3 regions of the Pseudomonas allokribbensis genome follow, and region 1 is predicted to be linked to each of the others. Evidence: predicted binding sites of a transcription regulator. Region 1 holds the regulator's gene; each other region holds the start of a gene.
What was found. Region 1 encodes sigma-54, which starts transcription at its own class of promoters, with help from an activator protein. Its sites were predicted from a motif close to ANTGGCATNNANNTTGCTNT; they were not measured.

Region 1 (5,909 bases):
CTCGGCACGGCACTCGGGGCGGTTCCGGTGCTGGTGATCCGCAACATGCCTCAGGCATTGGGCGACACGCTGCTGGGGTTTGGTGCCGGCGTGATGCTGGCAGCGACTGCTTTTTCGCTGATCGTGCCGGGGATTGCCGCCGCAGAAAGCCTTGGCCTGAGCCCTTGGGGTGCCAGTGGTCTGATCTGTTTCGGCATCATGCTCGGTGCTTTCGGTCTGTATCTGGTGGACCGCAAGGTGTCCGGCGCTTCACCGGAAATGCTCATCGGCACCGTCGAGCATCCAGTGATTCCCCCGCGGATCTGGCTGTTCGTGTTTGCCATCATTGCCCATAACATTCCGGAAGGCATGGCCGTCGGCGTCTCCGCTGGCGGCGGCATGCCGGACGCTGACAGCCTGGCGATGGGCATCGCCTTGCAGGATGTGCCGGAAGGTCTGGTGATTGCGCTGGTGCTGGCCGGGGCGGGGATGTCGCGGGTCAAGGCGTTTCTGATCGGGGCGGCATCGGGGCTGGTCGAACCGGTGTTTGCACTGCTCTGTGCATGGCTGGTCAGCCTGGCGGAGTTGCTGTTGCCCCTTGGATTGGCGCTGGCGGCCGGGGCGATGTTGCTGGTGGTGACCCACGAAGTGATCCCGGAGTCGCGACGCAATGGTCACGACAAACTGGCGAGCCTGGGATTATTGATCGGGTTCTGTCTGATGATGGTGATGGACACGGCGTTGGGATGAGAGGGGGGAGGGAAGCTTGCTCCCTCGCCACCAAAGGCTTTCAACCGCCTTCGTCGAAGTAGTTGTTGATCAGTGCCACCAAGGCATCCAGGGCTTCCTGTTCCTGATGCCCTTCAGTGCTCAGGAAGATTTTGGTGCCCTTGCCGGCAGCGAGCATCATCATCGCCATGATGCTTTTGCCATCTACCGTGGTTTCCGGGGTGCGACCCACTCTGATCGTGCAGTCGGGATACTGCCCCGCCACGCCAACGAACTTTGCCGACGCCCGGGCATGCAGGCCCAGCTTGTTGATGATTTCGATTTCCAGAGCAGGCATCGCGGTGTGAATCCTTTAGCTGAGGTCGCGGTGGCGAACCTGGACGTTCTTCAGGGTTTTCTGCAGGGCCTGACCCAGGCGTTCGGTCAGGTAGACGGAACGGTGATGTCCGCCGGTGCAGCCAATGGCAATGGTGACGTAGGCGCGATTGCTTGCAGCGAAGCGCGGCAGCCATTTGAACAGATACGCATAGATGTCCTGGAACATCTCTTCGACTTCCGGCTGTGCCGCCAGGTACTCGGCTACCGGCTCATCGAGCCCCGATTGCGCGCGTAGTTCCGGTTTCCAGTACGGGTTGGGCAGGCAGCGTACATCGAACACCAGATCCGCATCCACCGGCATGCCGCGTTTGAAACCGAACGACTCCACCAGAAACGCCGTGCCCGGCTCCGGCTGGTTCAGCAGCCGCAGCTTGATGGTGTCGCGCAACTGGTACAGGTTCAGATTGGTGGTGTTGACCTTCAGGTCGGCCAGATCGGCGATCGGGCCCAGCAGGGCCGTTTCATCGTTGATGGCTTCGGCCAGCGAACGATTGGCGCTGCTCAGAGGGTGGCGACGACGGGTTTCCGAAAAACGCTTGAGCAGGGTTTCTTCATCGGCGTCCAGATACAGGACGTCGCACTGGATGTGCCGGCTGCGGACTTCTTCAAGCAATTCCGGAAAGCGCGAGAGATGACTGGGCAGATTGCGTGCGTCGATCGATACCGCGACCAGTGGCTGAGACAGTTCCGTATGAATCAGTGCGCGCTCCGCCAGTTCCGGGAGCAGGCCGGCAGGCAAATTGTCGATGCAGTAGTAGCCGTTGTCTTCGAGGACATCCAGAGCGGTACTTTTGCCCGAGCCGGAGCGGCCACTGACGATGATCAAGCGCATGTTTAGTGCCCGTTTTGCTCGTCCAGGACAACCTGATACAAGGCTTCGTTGGTGGTGGCGCGACGCAATTTTTCGCGTACGTCCTTGCGGTCGAGCATGCTGGCGATCTGGCGCAGCAGTTCCAGGTGCGCATCGGTGGCGGCTTCCGGGACCAGCAGCACGAACAGCAGGTCGACCGGTGCACCATCAATGGCGTCGAAATCGATGGGTGCTTCAAGGTGCATCAAGGCGCTGATGGGGGATTCGCAACCCTTGAGGCGGCAGTGGGGAATGGCGATGCCGTTGCCAAAACCGGTCGAGCCGAGTTTTTCACGGGCAATCAGTGCCTCGAAGACATCTTGCATCTCCAGATCCGGTACTTCCCGGGCGATCAGGTTGGCAATTTGTTCGAGGGCTTTCTTTTTGCTGCCGCCCGGCACGTTCACGAGGGAACGGCCGGGGGTCAGGATGCTTTCAAGTCGGATCATGGGGGTGGGGGTTATCGACCGGTAGCGCCCTGAAGCAGGCTCTGGGTCTTTTCCTTATGCTTTTTGAGTTGTTTATCAAGCTTGTCGGTCAGCGCGTCGATCGCTGCGTACATATCGGTATGTTCCGCGTTTGCGACGACCTCGTTACCGGGAATATGCAGCGTGGCTTCGATTTTCTGCTTCAGCTTCTCGACGCACATCGTGACTTGCACGTTGGTGATCTTGTCGAAATGCCCCTCAAGCCTCTTGAGCTTTTGCTCAACGTACTCACGGAGAGGTTGGGTAACTTCCAGTTGGTGTCCACTGATGTTGACTTGCATACAGCTTCTCCTTCGTTGCCAGTGCATAAAGCGGCAGGCCGAAGAGCCTGCCACTGGAACGCTGTAACGTGGCTTACATCAACCGCTTGCGTTCGCTCGAAGGCGCGATCCCGAGGGATTCGCGGTACTTGGCGACGGTGCGGCGAGCCACCTGAATGCCTTGTGCCTCCAGTAAACCAGCGATCTTGCTGTCACTCAACGGCTTTTTCTGATTTTCCGCGGCAACCAGTTTCTTGATGATCGCGCGGATCGCCGTGGACGAGCATTCGCCGCCTTCGGAGGTGCTGACGTGGCTGGAGAAAAAGTATTTCAGTTCATAGATGCCCCGGGGGGTATGCATGAATTTTTGCGTGGTCACCCGGGAAATCGTCGACTCGTGCATGCCCACCGCTTCGGCGATGTCATGCAGCACGAGAGGCTTCATGGCTTCGTCGCCGTATTCAAGAAAGCCGCGCTGATGCTCGACGATCTGGGTGGCCACTTTCATCAGGGTTTCGTTGCGGCTCTGCAGGCTCTTGATGAACCAGCGGGCTTCCTGCAACTGATTGCGCATGAAGGTGTTGTCGGCGCTGGTGTCGGCGCGGCGCACGAAACCGGCGTACTGGGCGTTGACCCGCAGGCGCGGCACCGATTCCTGGTTCAGTTCGACCAGCCAGCGCTCGTTGTCCTTGCGCACGATGACGTCAGGCACCACGTACTCGGCTTCGGTGGACTCGATCTGCGAACCGGGGCGCGGGTTGAGGCTCTGCACCAGTTCGATGACCTGGCGCAGTTCATCTTCCTTGAGTTTCATGCGGCGCATCAGCTGGCTGTAGTCGCGGCTGCCGAGCAGGTCGATGTAATCGGTGACCAGACGCTTGGCTTCCGCCAGCCAAGGAGTCTTGGCCGACAGCTGGCGCAATTGCAGCAGCAGGCATTCGCCCAGGTTGCGTGCGCCGATGCCGGCAGGTTCGAATTGCTGGATGCGGTGCAGGACGGCTTCGATCTCGTCCAGCTCGATGTCGAGCTCCGGATCGAAGGCGTCGAGAATTTCTTCGAGGGTTTCGTCGAGGTAGCCCTGATTGTTGATGCAGTCGATCAGGGTGACGGCGATCAGGCGATCCGTGTCGGACATCGGCGCCAGGTTCAACTGCCACAGCAGGTGGCTTTGCAGGCTCTCGCCGGCGGAGGTACGGGTGGTGAAGTCCCACTCGTCGTCATCGCTGCTCGGCAGGCTGCTGGCGCTGGTCTGGTAGACGTCTTCCCAGGCGGTGTCGACGGGGAGTTCGTTGGGGATTCGCTCGTTCCATTCGCCATCCTCTAGATTGTCGACCGTCGGTGCGGTCTCCTGATAGGAGGGTTCCTGGATCTCGGTGTTGGGCTTCTGTTCGGCGTTGTCGGCCATGGGATCGGAGTTGTCGAAGTCGTCGCCGTCTTCCTGGCGTTCGAGCATCGGATTGGATTCCAGAGCCTCCTGGATTTCCTGTTGCAGATCCAGGGTCGACAATTGGAGCAGGCGGATGGCCTGTTGCAGCTGCGGTGTCATCGTCAGCTGCTGGCCCATTCTCAAGACTAGCGATGGTTTCATGGCAGGGGCTTAACACCTTATTCGCCGGCGCTATGCGCCATCCACTACAGGGCGCCGAAGCGCCAAACTTAAGCAAATTATATGCCTGAAACTGTCGTGTTTGCCTAGAGCGCTGTAACAATAAAAGCGTATAAAAGTGCGCTTCAACGTTACAGCACCCGGACGGCTGGTCGAATGCTGTCGCGCTTACAGGCGGAACTCGTGACCCAGATACACTTCCTTCACCAGATCGTTGGCGAGGATGGTCGCGGAGTCGCCTTCGGCGATCAGTTGGCCGTCATTGACGATGTAGGCCGTTTCGCAGATATCCAGCGTCTCGCGGACGTTGTGGTCGGTGATCAACACACCGATGCCCTTGGCCTTGAGGTGGTGAATGATCTGCTTGATGTCACCCACGGAGATCGGGTCGACACCGGCGAACGGTTCGTCGAGCAGAATGAACTTCGGTGCAGTGGCCAGTGCGCGGGCGATTTCCACCCGGCGACGCTCACCACCGGACAGGCTCATGCCGAGGTTGTCGCGGATGTGGCTGATGTGGAATTCCTGCAGCAGGCTTTCCAGCTCCTTGCGACGACCGGCCTTGTCGAGCTCCTGACGGGTCTCGAGGATGGCCATGATGTTGTCGGCCACCGACAGTTTGCGAAAGATCGACGCTTCCTGTGGCAGATAGCCGATACCGGCCTTGGCGCGACCGTGCATCGGCTGGTGGCTGACGTCCAGGTCGTCGATCAGCACGCGACCCTGATCAGCCTGCACCAGGCCGACGATCATGTAGAAGCAGGTGGTCTTGCCGGCGCCGTTGGGGCCGAGCAGGCCGACGATCTGACCGCTGTCGATCGACAGGCTGACATCGCGCACGACCTGGCGGCTTTTATAGGCCTTGGCCAGGTGCTGGGCTTTCAGAGTTGCCATTACTGGGATTTCTCGTCGGTTTTCTTCTTCGGCTGGATCACCATGTCAATGCGCGGACGCGCTTCGGTGACCTTGTTGCCGGTGGCACGACCCGCGCTGGCCAGCTTTTTCACCGTGTCATAGACGATTTTCTCGCCCTGAGTGGTGTTGTTGTCCTTGTCGACGACTTTCGCCTTGTCGATCAGCACAACACGGTTTTGCGCGGCGTGGTACTGGATGGTCACGCCCCAGCCCTGTACAGGCTTGGTGTCGCCAGCCGTCTGCAACTGCTCGAAGTAGGCAAGGTTGCCCACCGAGGTCACGACGTCGATATCGCCGGTCGGGGTGCGGGTGATGGTCACGGTGTTGCCTTTGACGATCATCGAACCCTGAGTGATGATCACGTCACCTTTATAGGTGGCAACGCCATTCTTGTCGTCCAGCTGGGCATCGTCGGCCTGAATGCGGATTGGCTGCTCTTGATCGTTCGGCAGAGCCCAGGCGCTCACGCTTCCCAGTGCTGCGCCCAGACTGAGCAAAATAGGGAGGGTTTTAACGAGCCTCATACTGTCCTCTTACGTTCGATAGCAGGTGTATCCTGCTTTCCTTCAAATACGCTTTCATTCCCACGCCGGTCGATACACCGCCAGCGCCGTCGATTCTAACGGGTTGCTGGGTCTGCGCATATTGTTGCTGCGGGAACACTGTCATGCGAGTGGAGGTGATCAGGGTGTCGCGGTTCTTTT
Region 2 (5,909 bases), 690 kb from region 1:
CGATGGGTCAGCTGGGTGTTCGGCGCATGCACCGAACGCGAGGCCCACAACGGACGTTCGCCATTGAGGCGCGACAGCGGACCGTTGGTAGCCACGGTGCCGGCGGCAATCGGCGTTTCCACCGCAGCGGTCTTGGCCAGGGCTTCCTGCTGCTTGGCAGCCGACGCGGCGGCGGCCTCGCCCGGTGCCATCGGTTTGTTCTTCGACATCTGCTTCATCAGCACGTCAGCCAGACCGATACCACCGCCCTCGCGGGACAGAGACACCGCCAGTTGCTGGTCGTACATTTCCTGATACTGCTTGGCTGCCGGCGTATTGAGCGGGTTGTCCTGGCCCAGCGCTTCAGTGGCCGAACGCATCGACTTGAGCATTTCACCGAGGAACAGCGATTCGAATTCCTGCGCAACCTTGCGCATGTTCCCGTCACTGTTCTTGTCGCCGACCTTGAGCTGGTTCAGACGATTGAGGTCGGAGTACGAACCCGAATCGCTGCTGCTGACCAGACCGCTTTTGCGCATATCCATAAGTGCCGTCCTCAGATCACGATCAGATCGGCTTGCAACGCGCCGGCCTGCTTCAGTGCTTCGAGAATGGCCATCAGGTCACCCGGTGCCGCGCCGACCTGATTCACCGCACGCACGATTTCGTCGAGGGTGGTGCCCGGGCCGAACTTGAACATCGGTTTGGCTTCCTGCTGAGCATTCACCCGCGAGCGCGGCACCACGGCCGTCTGACCATTGGACAGCGGGCCCGGCTGGCTGACGATCGGGTCTTCGGTGATGGTCACGGTCAGGCTGCCGTGGGTCACGGCGGCCGGCGAAACTTTCACGTTCTGGCCGATGACGATGGTGCCGGTACGCGAGTTGATGATGACTTTCGCCACGGCCTGACCCGGGTCGACTTCGAGGTTTTCCAGGATCGACAGATAGTCGACGCGCTGGCTCGGATCGAGCGGCGCGGTGACGCGGATCGAACCACCGTCGATGGCCTGGGCAACGCCAGGGCCGAGCATGTCGTTGATCTTGTCGACGATGCGCTTGGCGGTGGTGAAGTCGGAACGGTTGAGGTTCAGCGTCAGGCTGTTGCCCTGGTTGAAACCGCTCGGCACCGAACGTTCGACCGATGCACCGCCCGGGATGCGACCGGCCGACGGAACGTTGACGGTGATCTTCGAACCGTCACGACCTTCAGCATCGAAACCGCCGACCACCAGGTTGCCCTGAGCGATGGCGTAGACGTTGCCGTCGATACCCTTGAGCGGGGTCAGCAACAGGGTGCCGCCGCGCAGGCTCTTGGAGTTACCGATGGACGAAACGGTGATGTCGACCTGCTGACCCGGTTTGGCGAACGCCGGCAGATCGGCACTCACCGATACCGCCGCGACGTTTTTCAACTGCACGTTGCCCGATCCCGGCGGCACCTTGATACCGAACTGCGAGAGCATGTTGTTGAAGGTCTGCAGGGTGAACGGGGTTTGCGTCGTCTGGTCGCCGGTGCCGTTAAGCCCGACCACCAGGCCGTAGCCGATCAACTGGTTGGAACGCACGCCAGAGATGCTGGCGATATCTTTCAGCCGCTCGGCGTGGGCACCAAAGGCTGCGGACATCAACGCCGCAGCGAGCATGAGGCTCTTGAAATTCAACGTAGCCACCTAGAAAGGGAACAGCGGGCTGAGGAAGAAACGGTCGAACCAGCCTGGCTGACTCGCATCGGCGAACGAACCGGTGCCCGAGTAGGTGATGCGCGCATCGGCGACCCGGGTCGACGACACGGTATTGTCGGTGGCGATGTCATCGGCACGAACAAGACCGGCGATCCGCACCAGCTCATCACCGGTGTTGAGGGTCATCCACTTCTCGCCGCGCACAGCGATGATGCCGTTGGGCAGCACGTCGGCGACGGTCACGGTGATCGAACCGGTCAGGGTGTTGCCCTGGGCCGCCTTGCTGTCACCCTTGGTCGCACGGTCGCCGCTGTAGCCGACGTCCAGGCTCAGATCGTTACCGCCCAACGGGTTGTTGGTGGTGCCGCTGCCGCCGAACAACGAAGTCAGGCCGATGCCGGTCTTGCTGTTCTTGGCCACTTGCGAGTTGGCGTTCTTGCTGGCCTGAGTCTTCTCGTTCAGGGTGATGGTGATGATGTCACCGACCCGGAACGCCTTGCGGTCGCTGTACAGGTTCTGTTCGAAACCGGCCTGATAGATCGAGCCGTTGTTGGCGGCCGCCGGCAACGGCGTCCGCGGCAACACCGGGGCGTAGTAAGGGTCATTGGGCTTGGGCGTCGGAGCGACGCAGCCCGCGAGCGAGACCACCCCACCCAATGCCAGAACAGATACGAAGCGTTTCATGACCCTTACCTCACGGTGTTGCAGGCGGCCTCATGGCCGCCTCATAGACTTGATTACAGATTCTGCGTTACGAACGAGAGCATCTGGTCGGCGGTGGAGATCACCTTGGAGTTCATCTCGTAAGCGCGCTGAGTGGTGATCATGTTGACCATCTCTTCCACGGTGCTGACGTTGGAGGTTTCCAGGGTGTTCTGCAGGGTGGTGCCGAAACCGTTCAGGCCCGGAGTGCCGATTTGCGGCGCGCCGGAAGCGGCGGTTTCCAGGAATAGGTTGTTGCCCACGGCTTGCAGACCGGCCGGGTTGATGAAGTCGGCGGTTTGCAGGTTGCCGATCACTTGCGAGGCGGCGTTGCCGGCAACGGTGATCGACACGGTGCCGTCACGGCCAACGGTGAAGGTCTGGGCGTTGTTCGGGATGACAATGGCCGGCTCCAGAGCGAAACCGCTGGCGTTGACGATCTGGCCATTGGAGTCGAGGTGGAAAGTACCGTCACGGGTGTAGGACGTAGTGCCGTCCGGTTGCAGGATCTGGAAGAAACCACGGCCGTCGAGGGCCATGTCCAGCGGCTGCTCGGTGGTTTGCAGGCTACCGGCGGTGAAGTTCTTCTGGGTGCCGACGATGCGCACACCGGTACCCACTTGCAGACCCGACGGCAGTTCGCTGTCCTGGGTCGACTGAGCGCCTGGCTGACGCTTGATCTGATACAGCAGGTCCTGGAACTCGGCGCGGTCACGTTTGAAACCCGTGGTCGACACGTTCGCCAGGTTGTTGGAAATGGTGGTCAGGTTGGTGTCCTGGGCGGACAGACCGGTTTTGGCAACCCATAGAGCCGGAAGCATTCGATTCTCCTCGTGCGCCTGTTTTACGGCGCGACGTTCTGATAATTAGCTGATCTGCAAGACCCGAGCCATGGCCTGGTCGTCGTCTTTGGCGGTGTTCATCATCTTGACGTGCAACTCGAACTGCTTGGCCAGGGCCAGCACCGACGTCATTTCTTCCACGGCATTGACGTTGCTCGACTCCAGGAAACCCGACACCAGTTTGACGTTGGCATCGGCCGGCGCAGGCTGGCCGTCCTTGGTGTAGATCGAACCGTCCAGGCCCTTGTTCATGTTCTTGATGTCCGGATTGACCAGTTTGATCCGGTCGACTTCGGCCATGACGCGCGGGCCTTCGCCCATCGCACGAATACTGATGGTGCCGTCTTCACCGACTTCCACCTGCTGCTGCGGCGGCACGGCAATCGGTCCGCCGTTGCCCATGACCGGCATGCCGTTGCCGGCACGCAGCACGCCCAGGGCGTCGATATTGAGGCTGCCGGTGCGCACGTAGCTTTCGCCGCCGTTGGGGTTCTGCACGGCAATGAAACCGTTGCCGGTCACGGCGACGTCGAGGTCGCGACCGGTCTCCACCAGGGAGCCTGCGGTGAAGTCGGTGGCGGGCCGTTCGCTCATGGCAAACGCACGCGCCGGAAAGCTGTCACCGAACACCGGCATCGAACGCGCCTGTTCCAGGTCGCGCTGAAAACCATTGGTGGAGATGTTCGCCAGGTTGTTGGCATGAGCCTTTTGCGCCAGTGCGTTCTGGCTGGCGCCGGTCATTGCCACATAAAGGTACTTGTCCACACTCTTTCCTCTGCATGCCGGACGTTTGCCGCCCACCGCTGTACTGCTGAGCCACAAGCAATTTGCAGACCAACTTTTTTCTGGCGGTCGAGGACCCGATAAACAAAGGACTTGAGGGATTCAGCAGGGTTTGGGGAAATGTATCGAAGTCGAAAAACCGGCGGTGTCATGCCGCTTGGCGGCAATGGTGAGGCGCGATCACCCCGTGCCTTGCGCAGGAGTGATCGCGCAGGGATCAAGACTCGGTCTTGCCCACCTCATATTCACGCAACTTGTTGGCAATCGTGGTGTGCGAGACGCCCAGCCGCTTGCCCAGCTGCCGACTGCTCGGATGTTCGGAATACAGTCGCTCAAGCACTGCTTTCTCGAAGCGCCCGACAATCTCGTCGAGCCCGCCCTCCAGCGAGAAATCGCCAAGCGGCTGACGCACGCCATAGTCCGGCAGACGAATATGCTCAGCCTTGACCGTCCCGCCATCACACAGAGAAACCGCCTGGAACAGCACGTTCTCCAGTTGTCGCACGTTGCCCGGCCAGTGGTAATGACTGAGCCGATCCATCGCCGCCGGCGCCAGCTTCGGCAACGAGCAACCGATCTGCCGACTGGCCTGATCGAGGAAGTGCTCCACCAACGGCGTCAAACCGTCGAGGCATTCGCGCAGTGGCGGGATGTGCAACGAAAGCACGTTTAAGCGATGGTACAAATCCTGGCGAAACTCGCCACGGGCGCACAACTCGGACAGGTCGACCTGGGTGGCGCAGATCACGCGCACATCCAGGTAAACCTCTTCATCACTGCCCACACGACGGAAGCAACCGTCCTGCAGGAAGCGCAGCAATTTCACCTGTAAGCGTGGGCTCATTTCGCCGACACCATCGAGGAACAACGTGCCGCCCGCCGTCAGCTCCAGCAGCCCGAGCTTGCCTTCAGCCCGCGCCCCTTCGAAGGCACCGGGGCCGTAGCCGAACAACTCGGTCTCGGCCATCGATTCCGGCAGCCCCGCGCAGTTGAGCGCCATCAATGGCGACTGGCCGCGCGGACTCGCCAGGTGACAAGCCCGAGCCAGCAACTCTTTACCGGTGCCGGTTTCGCCTTCAATTAGAAGAGGCGCATCGAGCGGCGCCATGCGCCGGGCTTCACGCACCACCGCCGCCATCACTTTCGAGCTTTGAAAGATACTGTCGAAGCCACGCAACTCCTGCTTGCGCACGTTGTAGATGCGCTCGCCGACCCGATCCGCCCGATGCAGCGTCAGTACCGCACCGGCCATGGCCTCGCTGTCGTCGTGCTCCGATTGCAATGGAGCGATGTCGGCCAGAAAGATATCGCCCTTGACCTTGACCCGCATGCCGTTGATTCGCGATTTGTTGGCGCGCACCAGTTCGGGCAAATCGAAATCCTCGGCGTAACGCGACAGTGGAATCCCCGGCACTTCGTCGACCCGCACGCCGAGCAACTGCGCTGCCGCACGGTTGGCGGCAACGATCGAGCCGCCCATGTCGATCGACAGCACCGGAAACTCCAGCGCACCGAGCAACGCATTCAGTTCCATGTGTCGGCGCTCGCTGGGCATCAGCCCTACCCGCTTGACGCCGAACACCCCGGCGATGGCTTCGAATTTGGGCCGCAACGCCTGGAACTGCAGGTTGATCAGGTTCGGGCAATGCAGATAGATCGCATTGCCATGCTCACCGCCGACCTCGCCGCGGGCAACGTTGATCCCGTACTCCACCAGCAGATTGAGGATGTCGCGCAGGATGCCGATGCGGTTCTGGCAGTGGACTTTGATACGCATATAAAGGCCCGAAACAGGTAGAGGGGCGGATTTTTCTCTGCCGCCCGCAAGATAGTCGTCAAGATTATGTGACAGACACCGGCCATTTCAAACCCGCCAATCACCGTAATCACGACTTATCGCACAAAGCGTAACGATAATT
Region 3 (5,909 bases), 990 kb from region 1:
CCACCACGAGGCCGCGTTGTTGGGTGGTCAGGTGCAGGTCGGCGGCGATCTGCACCGCCAGTGGGCCGAGCAGGTACCAGACCATGAAGCTCAGGTCGAAATACAGGAAGGCCGCGAACAGGGTCGGGGTGTGGCCGGATTTCCAGAAGCTTTTATTCATCGCGCACCTCAGCGGTAGAGAATCTCGAGAAGGAGTCAGAACCAGCACAGTGGGGCGCCGCCACGGCCGCACCACCGGCCCCGGTCAATGGGGCCAAAACGCAAAAACGCCGCTACCCGGATCGCCGAAAGGGCGAGGAAGGTGAGCGACGTCTTTGTCGTGGGTGGGGCAACCGCCGTTGGTTACCTGTAGGGATTGCTTAGCGAGATCTGTGCCAGCTCAGCCAAGCAACTCGCTCATGGCAATGATCTGCTCCGCCACCTGAATCAGTTTCTGCTGGCGGCTCATGGCCTGGCGGCGCATCAGGGTGTAGGCCTCTTCTTCGTTGCAGTCCTTCATTTTCATCAACAGACCCTTGGCCAGTTCGATGCGCTTGCGCTCGGCCAACTGCTGGTCGCGAGCCTGTAGCTGGGCGCGCAGGGCCTGGTCGCTTTCGAAGCGGGCCATGGCCACATCGAGAATCGGCTGCAAGCGTTGTGCGTGAATGCCTTCGACGATGTAGGCACTGACCCCGGACTTGATCGCCTGACGCATCACGCCGGGGTCGTGCTCGTCGGTGAACATCACGATCGGCCGGGGCTGGTCGCGGCTGACCAGCACCACTTGTTCCATTACATCGCGGCCCGGTGACTCGGTATCGATCAGGATCACGTCCGGGCGCACCGTTTCGACGCGCGCCGGCAGGTCGATGGTCAGGCCGGACTCGTCGATGACCTCGAAACCGGCCTCGGTCAGCGCAGCTTTCAGGCGCCCGACTTTTTTCGCCGTGTCGTTGATCAGCAGAATGCGCAGCATGTTCGCGGTCTCCTGTCAGCGGCGGGCGAGAAGGGGGGCGTTGTTGCTCAACGCATGCAGCTTGAAACTCTGCGCGTAAGCGGCCGGGTCGCTGCCGTCCCAGACCTTGCCGTCGATCAACTGGCTGCTGCGCATGTCCTCGGTACCGACCGGCACACCGACAGCGCTGGCCGCGTCGCGGTACAGCGCCAGTTGCTGCACCTGACGGGCGACGGCGAGGTAGTCCGGGTCGTCGCGCAGCAACCCCCAGCGGCGGAACTGGGTCATGAACCACATGCCGTCCGACAGGTACGGCAGGTTCACCGCGCCATCGCCGTGAAAGCGCAGGGCGTGCGGGTCCTGCCAGCGATTGCCCAGACCGTCGTCGTAATCGCCGAGAAAACGCGGTTCGATGCAGGACACCGGGGCGTCCAGATACTCGGCGGCGCTGAGCAGCTGCGCGGTGCTGCGGCGGTTTTCCGGGCTCTCTTCGATGAAACGGCTGGCTTCGAGGATCGCCATCACCAACGCCCGGGCAGTGTTGGGGTACTGCTCGACGAAGGCGCGGGTGCAGCCGAGGACTTTTTCCGGATGGTCGGGCCAGATGGTCTGGCTGGTCGCCATTGTGAAGCCGAGATTCTGCTGCACCGCGCTGGCGGCCCACGGCTCGCCCACGCAGAAACCGTCGATGCGACCGGCTTGCAGGTGCGCGACCATTTGCGGCGGCGGTACGACCACGCTGTCGACATCCTGCAACGGATGGATGCCCTGACTGGCGAGCCAGTAATAAAGCCACATGGCGTGGGTGCCGGTGGGGAAGGTCTGGGCAAAGGTCAGTCTTGCGCGGGTTTGGTGCACGTGGCGGTCCAGCGCCTCAGGACCGGTCACGCCCAGGCCCTGCAAACCGTGGGACAGGTTGAGGCTCTGGCCGTTCTGGTTCAGACCCATCAGCACCGCCATGTCGGTGGACGCAACGCCACCGATGCCCAGATGCACCGCGTAGATCAGTCCGTAGAGACTGTGGGCGGCATCGAGTTCGCCGCTGACCAGATTGTCGCGCAGGTTGGCCCAGGAACTCTGGCGCTTGAGGTTCAGGGTCAAGCCGTAAGGCTGCGCAAAGCCCTGAGTGGCGGCGACCACCACCGAAGCGCAGTCGCTCAGGGCCATGAAGCCGAGGTTGATCGCGCTTTTTTCCGGGGCATCGCTGCCATTGACCCAGGCCAGTGGCCCGACGGAGGTTTGAGTCATGAAAGCCACCCTCAAAAAAAAACGTCGTCCCAGGCTTTGCCCGCGCAAAACCGAGAGACGACGCCATTGTTCTTGCCTGCACACCACCATTGGCCTGCGGGCTGATGCAGGGGAAGGTGCAAGGCATATGCCAGTGCAGGGGATTTGCGTGTGCGCCTCGCGCGGCGGGGCGATGCCCGGCTATAATCGCCGCCTCTTTTCGCCGCCTCGAGTCATAGCCGCCCATGTACACCCTGGCCCGTCAGCTGTTGTTCAAACTTTCCCCGGAAACCTCCCACGATCTGTCGCTGGATCTGATCGGCGCGGGCGGGCGTTTGGGCCTCAACGGCTTGCTGTGCAAGGCCCCGGCGTCGCTGCCGGTGAACGTCATGGGCCTGGACTTCCCGAACCCGGTCGGTCTGGCGGCCGGTCTGGACAAGAACGGCGCGGCCATCGACGGCTTCGCGCAGCTGGGTTTCGGTTTTGTCGAAATCGGCACCGTGACCCCGCGTCCACAGCCGGGCAACCCGAAACCACGGATTTTCCGCCTGCCGGAAGCCGAGGCGATCATCAACCGCATGGGTTTCAACAACCTCGGTGTGGATAACCTGCTGGCGCGGGTCGCGGCGGCCAAATACAAAGGCGTGCTGGGGATCAATATCGGCAAGAACTTCGACACGCCGGTCGAGCGTGCGGTCGATGACTACCTGATCTGCCTGGACAAGGTTTACGCCCACGCCAGCTATATCACGGTCAACGTCAGTTCGCCGAACACCCCGGGCCTGCGCAGCCTGCAATTCGGCGATTCGCTCAAGCAATTGCTGGCGGACCTGGCCACGCGCCGCGCCGAACTGGCCCTGCGCCACGGCAAGCATGTACCGCTGGCGATCAAGATCGCGCCGGACATGACCGACGAAGAAACCGCACAAGTCGCGCAAGCGCTGATCGAAACCGGGATGGACGCGGTGATCGCCACCAACACCACCCTCAGCCGCGTGGGCGTCGAAGGTATGGAGCACGGCGACGAGGCGGGCGGTCTGTCCGGCGCGCCGGTTCGCGAGAAGAGCACCCACACGGTCAAAGTGCTGGCGTCCGAGCTGGGTGGCAAACTGCCGATCATTGCGGCGGGCGGTATCACCGAAGGCAAGCATGCGGCCGAGAAGATCGCTGCCGGCGCGAGCCTGGTGCAGATCTACTCCGGCTTCATCTATAAGGGCCCGGCGCTGATCCGTGAATCCGTGGACGCGATCGCCGCCAAGCGCTGATCTTCGGACATAAAAAGGCAGGCATAAAAAAGGGCTCCTCGAAGGAGCCCCTGGGCCGTAGCCCGCCGTCCGGGAAGGACGTGCATGGTGATCAGGGTGTTGCGAAATCAGATTGTCGTGTCGGAATAAGTGCCCTGTGTCAGCCGACGGCGTGAAGTTCGTTGAGTCTGTGGATTCCCGCAGTGCCGGTCATACCGTCCCAGTTGTCGCCGCGTCCTTCTCGCCAGCCGTTGATCCAGGCTTGACGTACCGACGGTAGAGTAAATGGGCAAAGCTCACGGGATTTGCCACCAACGCCATATTGATATCCGCGCAAAAATGCTCTTTCCAACGGATCACGCTTAAGTCTTCTCATAGGGTGTTTCCCTCACTTGTTGACTGTTTTTGTCGCGTCGACCTCAATTGAGGTCTGGCAGAAAAACTCTGCCGTTGGCGGCTCGCTGCCGGCGTGGCGAGCCAAGGTGTTGACGCCGTTGCGACGTCAACCTGTGTCCAGTTCTAACCAATGAGTCACATCGAGGGAATGACCGTTTTGTCATAAGGACGTAACGAAAAGGATGCTATGGCGATAAGTAACGCCAGGTTTCATGAATGTTTATTCACCAAACCCCGGTATGATCGGCCCTGCACTGTATGACAGGTTTAATTCCTTAGTGAGAATGACCCACGTTTACCGTCGGGTACTTTTCGACGAAGGGTTGCTTTGAGTCATTTTGTTGCATCAACTTTTTTATCTGTCCCGGCATCTAAGCTCTTTTAACCCGAGCAGCGGGGATGGAACGGCACACCTTCGTGCCACGCGGGCGCTCTTGTAGAAAAGCGCCTGATTGAAAACCGGATCGGCAATGCGTTGTCGGTTCATTAGCCAAAGGCTCTGGAAAAACCATGTCCGACCGTTTCGAACTCTTCCTCACTTGCCCCAAAGGCCTTGAAGGCCTGCTCATCGAGGAAGCCGTCGGGCTTGGCCTTGAAGAAGCCCGCGAGCACACCTCCGCCGTGCGTGGCATGGCGACCATGGAAACCGCCTATCGCCTGTGCCTCTGGTCGCGTCTGGCCAACCGCGTGTTGCTGGTGCTCAAGCGCTTCCCGATGAAAGATGCCGAGGACCTGTATCACGGCGTGCTCGACGTCGAGTGGCAGGATCACATGCTGGCCGACGGCACCCTGGCCGTTGAATTCAGCGGCCACGGCTCGGGCATCGACAACACCCACTTCGGCGCCTTGAAGGTCAAGGACGCCATCGTCGACAAACTGCGCACCCCGCAGGGTGACCGCCCAAGCATCGACAAGCTCAACCCGGACCTGCGCATTCACCTGCGTCTGGATCGCGGCGAAGCGATCCTGTCCCTCGACCTCTCCGGCCACAGCCTGCACCAGCGCGGCTACCGCTTGCAGCAGGGCGCTGCGCCGCTGAAGGAAAACCTCGCGGCGGCGATCCTGATCCGTTCCGGCTGGCCGCGCATTGCCGCCGAAGGTGGCGCGCTGGCTGACCCGATGTGCGGTGTCGGCACGTTCCTGGTCGAAGCCGGCATGATCGCCGCCGACATGGCGCCGAACCTGCGTCGCGAGCAGTGGGGCTTCACCGCCTGGCTCGGTCACGTACCGGCGCTGTGGAAGAAACTGCATGAAGAAGCTGCCGAGCGTGCTGCTGCCGGTCTGGCCAAGCCACCGCTGTGGATCCGTGGTTATGAAGCCGACCCACGGCTGATCCAGCCGGGCCGCAACAACGTCGAGCGTGCAGGCCTGAGCGAATGGATCAAAATCTATCAGGGCGAAGTGGCAACCTTCGAACCGCGTCCGGACCAGAACCAGAAAGGTCTGGTGATTTGCAACCCGCCGTACGGCGAGCGTCTGGGTGACGAAGCCAGCCTGTTGTACCTCTATCAGAACCTTGGCGAGCGTCTGCGTCAGGCCTGCCTGAACTGGGAAGCGGCGGTGTTCACCGGCGCGCCGGACCTGGGCAAGCGCATGGGCATCCGCAGCCACAAACAGTATTCGTTCTGGAACGGCGCGCTGCCGTGCAAGCTGCTGTTGATCAAAGTGCTGCCGGATCAGTTCGTCACCGGCGAGCGTCGTACTCCTGAGCAACGCCAGGCAGAGCGCGAGCAAGCCGCTTACGATCAGACTCCGGACGAGCCGCAAGAGCGCAAGTACAACAAGAACGGTAATCCGATCAAACCGACGCCGGCCCCGGCTCCGGTGATCGAGCAGCCGCGCCTGAGCGAAGGCGGGCAGATGTTTGCCAACCGCCTGCAGAAGAACCTCAAGGCGATGGGCAAGTGGGTCAAGCGCGAAGGCATCGACTGCTACCGCGTCTACGATGCGGACATGCCGGAATACGCCATGGCCATCGACCTGTACCACGACTGGGTGCACGTTCAGGAATATGCCGCACCTAAATCGATCGACCCGGAAAAGGCCTCGATCCGCATGTTCGACGCCCTGGCGGCCATCCCGCAGGCGCTGAACATCGACAAGAGCCG

Region 2: IF199_RS07870 (flagellar basal body rod protein FlgF) is a predicted target of sigma-54. The motif match lies at 4,027-4,046, and genes of this name have one in related genera.
Region 3: IF199_RS09300 (CmpA/NrtA family ABC transporter substrate-binding protein) is a predicted target of sigma-54. The motif match lies at 2,298-2,317, and genes of this name have one in related genera.

Annotation. Positions count from the first base shown of each region.
Region 1 covers NZ_CP062252.1:1,025,634-1,031,542, forward strand. Annotated here, with positions in the region: gene IF199_RS04485 (ZIP family metal transporter) at 1-729, shown strand, start outside; gene IF199_RS04490 (HPr family phosphocarrier protein) at 770-1,045, opposite strand; gene rapZ (RNase adapter RapZ) at 1,061-1,918, opposite strand; gene ptsN (PTS IIA-like nitrogen regulatory protein PtsN) at 1,921-2,385, opposite strand; gene hpf (ribosome hibernation-promoting factor, HPF/YfiA family) at 2,397-2,705, opposite strand; gene IF199_RS04510 (RNA polymerase factor sigma-54) at 2,779-4,272, opposite strand; gene lptB (LPS export ABC transporter ATP-binding protein) at 4,459-5,184, opposite strand; gene lptA (lipopolysaccharide transport periplasmic protein LptA) at 5,184-5,729, opposite strand; gene lptC (LPS export ABC transporter periplasmic protein LptC) at 5,716-5,909, opposite strand, start outside.
Region 2 covers NZ_CP062252.1:1,712,440-1,718,348, reverse strand. Annotated here, with positions in the region: gene flgJ (flagellar assembly peptidoglycan hydrolase FlgJ) at 1-524, opposite strand, end outside; gene IF199_RS07885 (flagellar basal body P-ring protein FlgI) at 536-1,624, opposite strand; gene flgH (flagellar basal body L-ring protein FlgH) at 1,652-2,347, opposite strand; gene flgG (flagellar basal-body rod protein FlgG) at 2,401-3,186, opposite strand; gene IF199_RS07870 (flagellar basal body rod protein FlgF) at 3,232-3,972, opposite strand; gene IF199_RS07865 (sigma-54-dependent transcriptional regulator) at 4,208-5,767, opposite strand.
Region 3 covers NZ_CP062252.1:2,013,642-2,019,550, forward strand. Annotated here, with positions in the region: gene IF199_RS09290 (nitrate/nitrite transporter) at 1-160, opposite strand, end outside; gene IF199_RS09295 (ANTAR domain-containing response regulator) at 380-955, opposite strand; gene IF199_RS09300 (CmpA/NrtA family ABC transporter substrate-binding protein) at 971-2,182, opposite strand; gene IF199_RS09305 (quinone-dependent dihydroorotate dehydrogenase) at 2,407-3,426, shown strand; gene rmf (ribosome modulation factor) at 3,566-3,781, opposite strand; gene rlmKL (bifunctional 23S rRNA (guanine(2069)-N(7))-methyltransferase RlmK/23S rRNA (guanine(2445)-N(2))-methyltransferase RlmL) at 4,312-5,909, shown strand, end outside.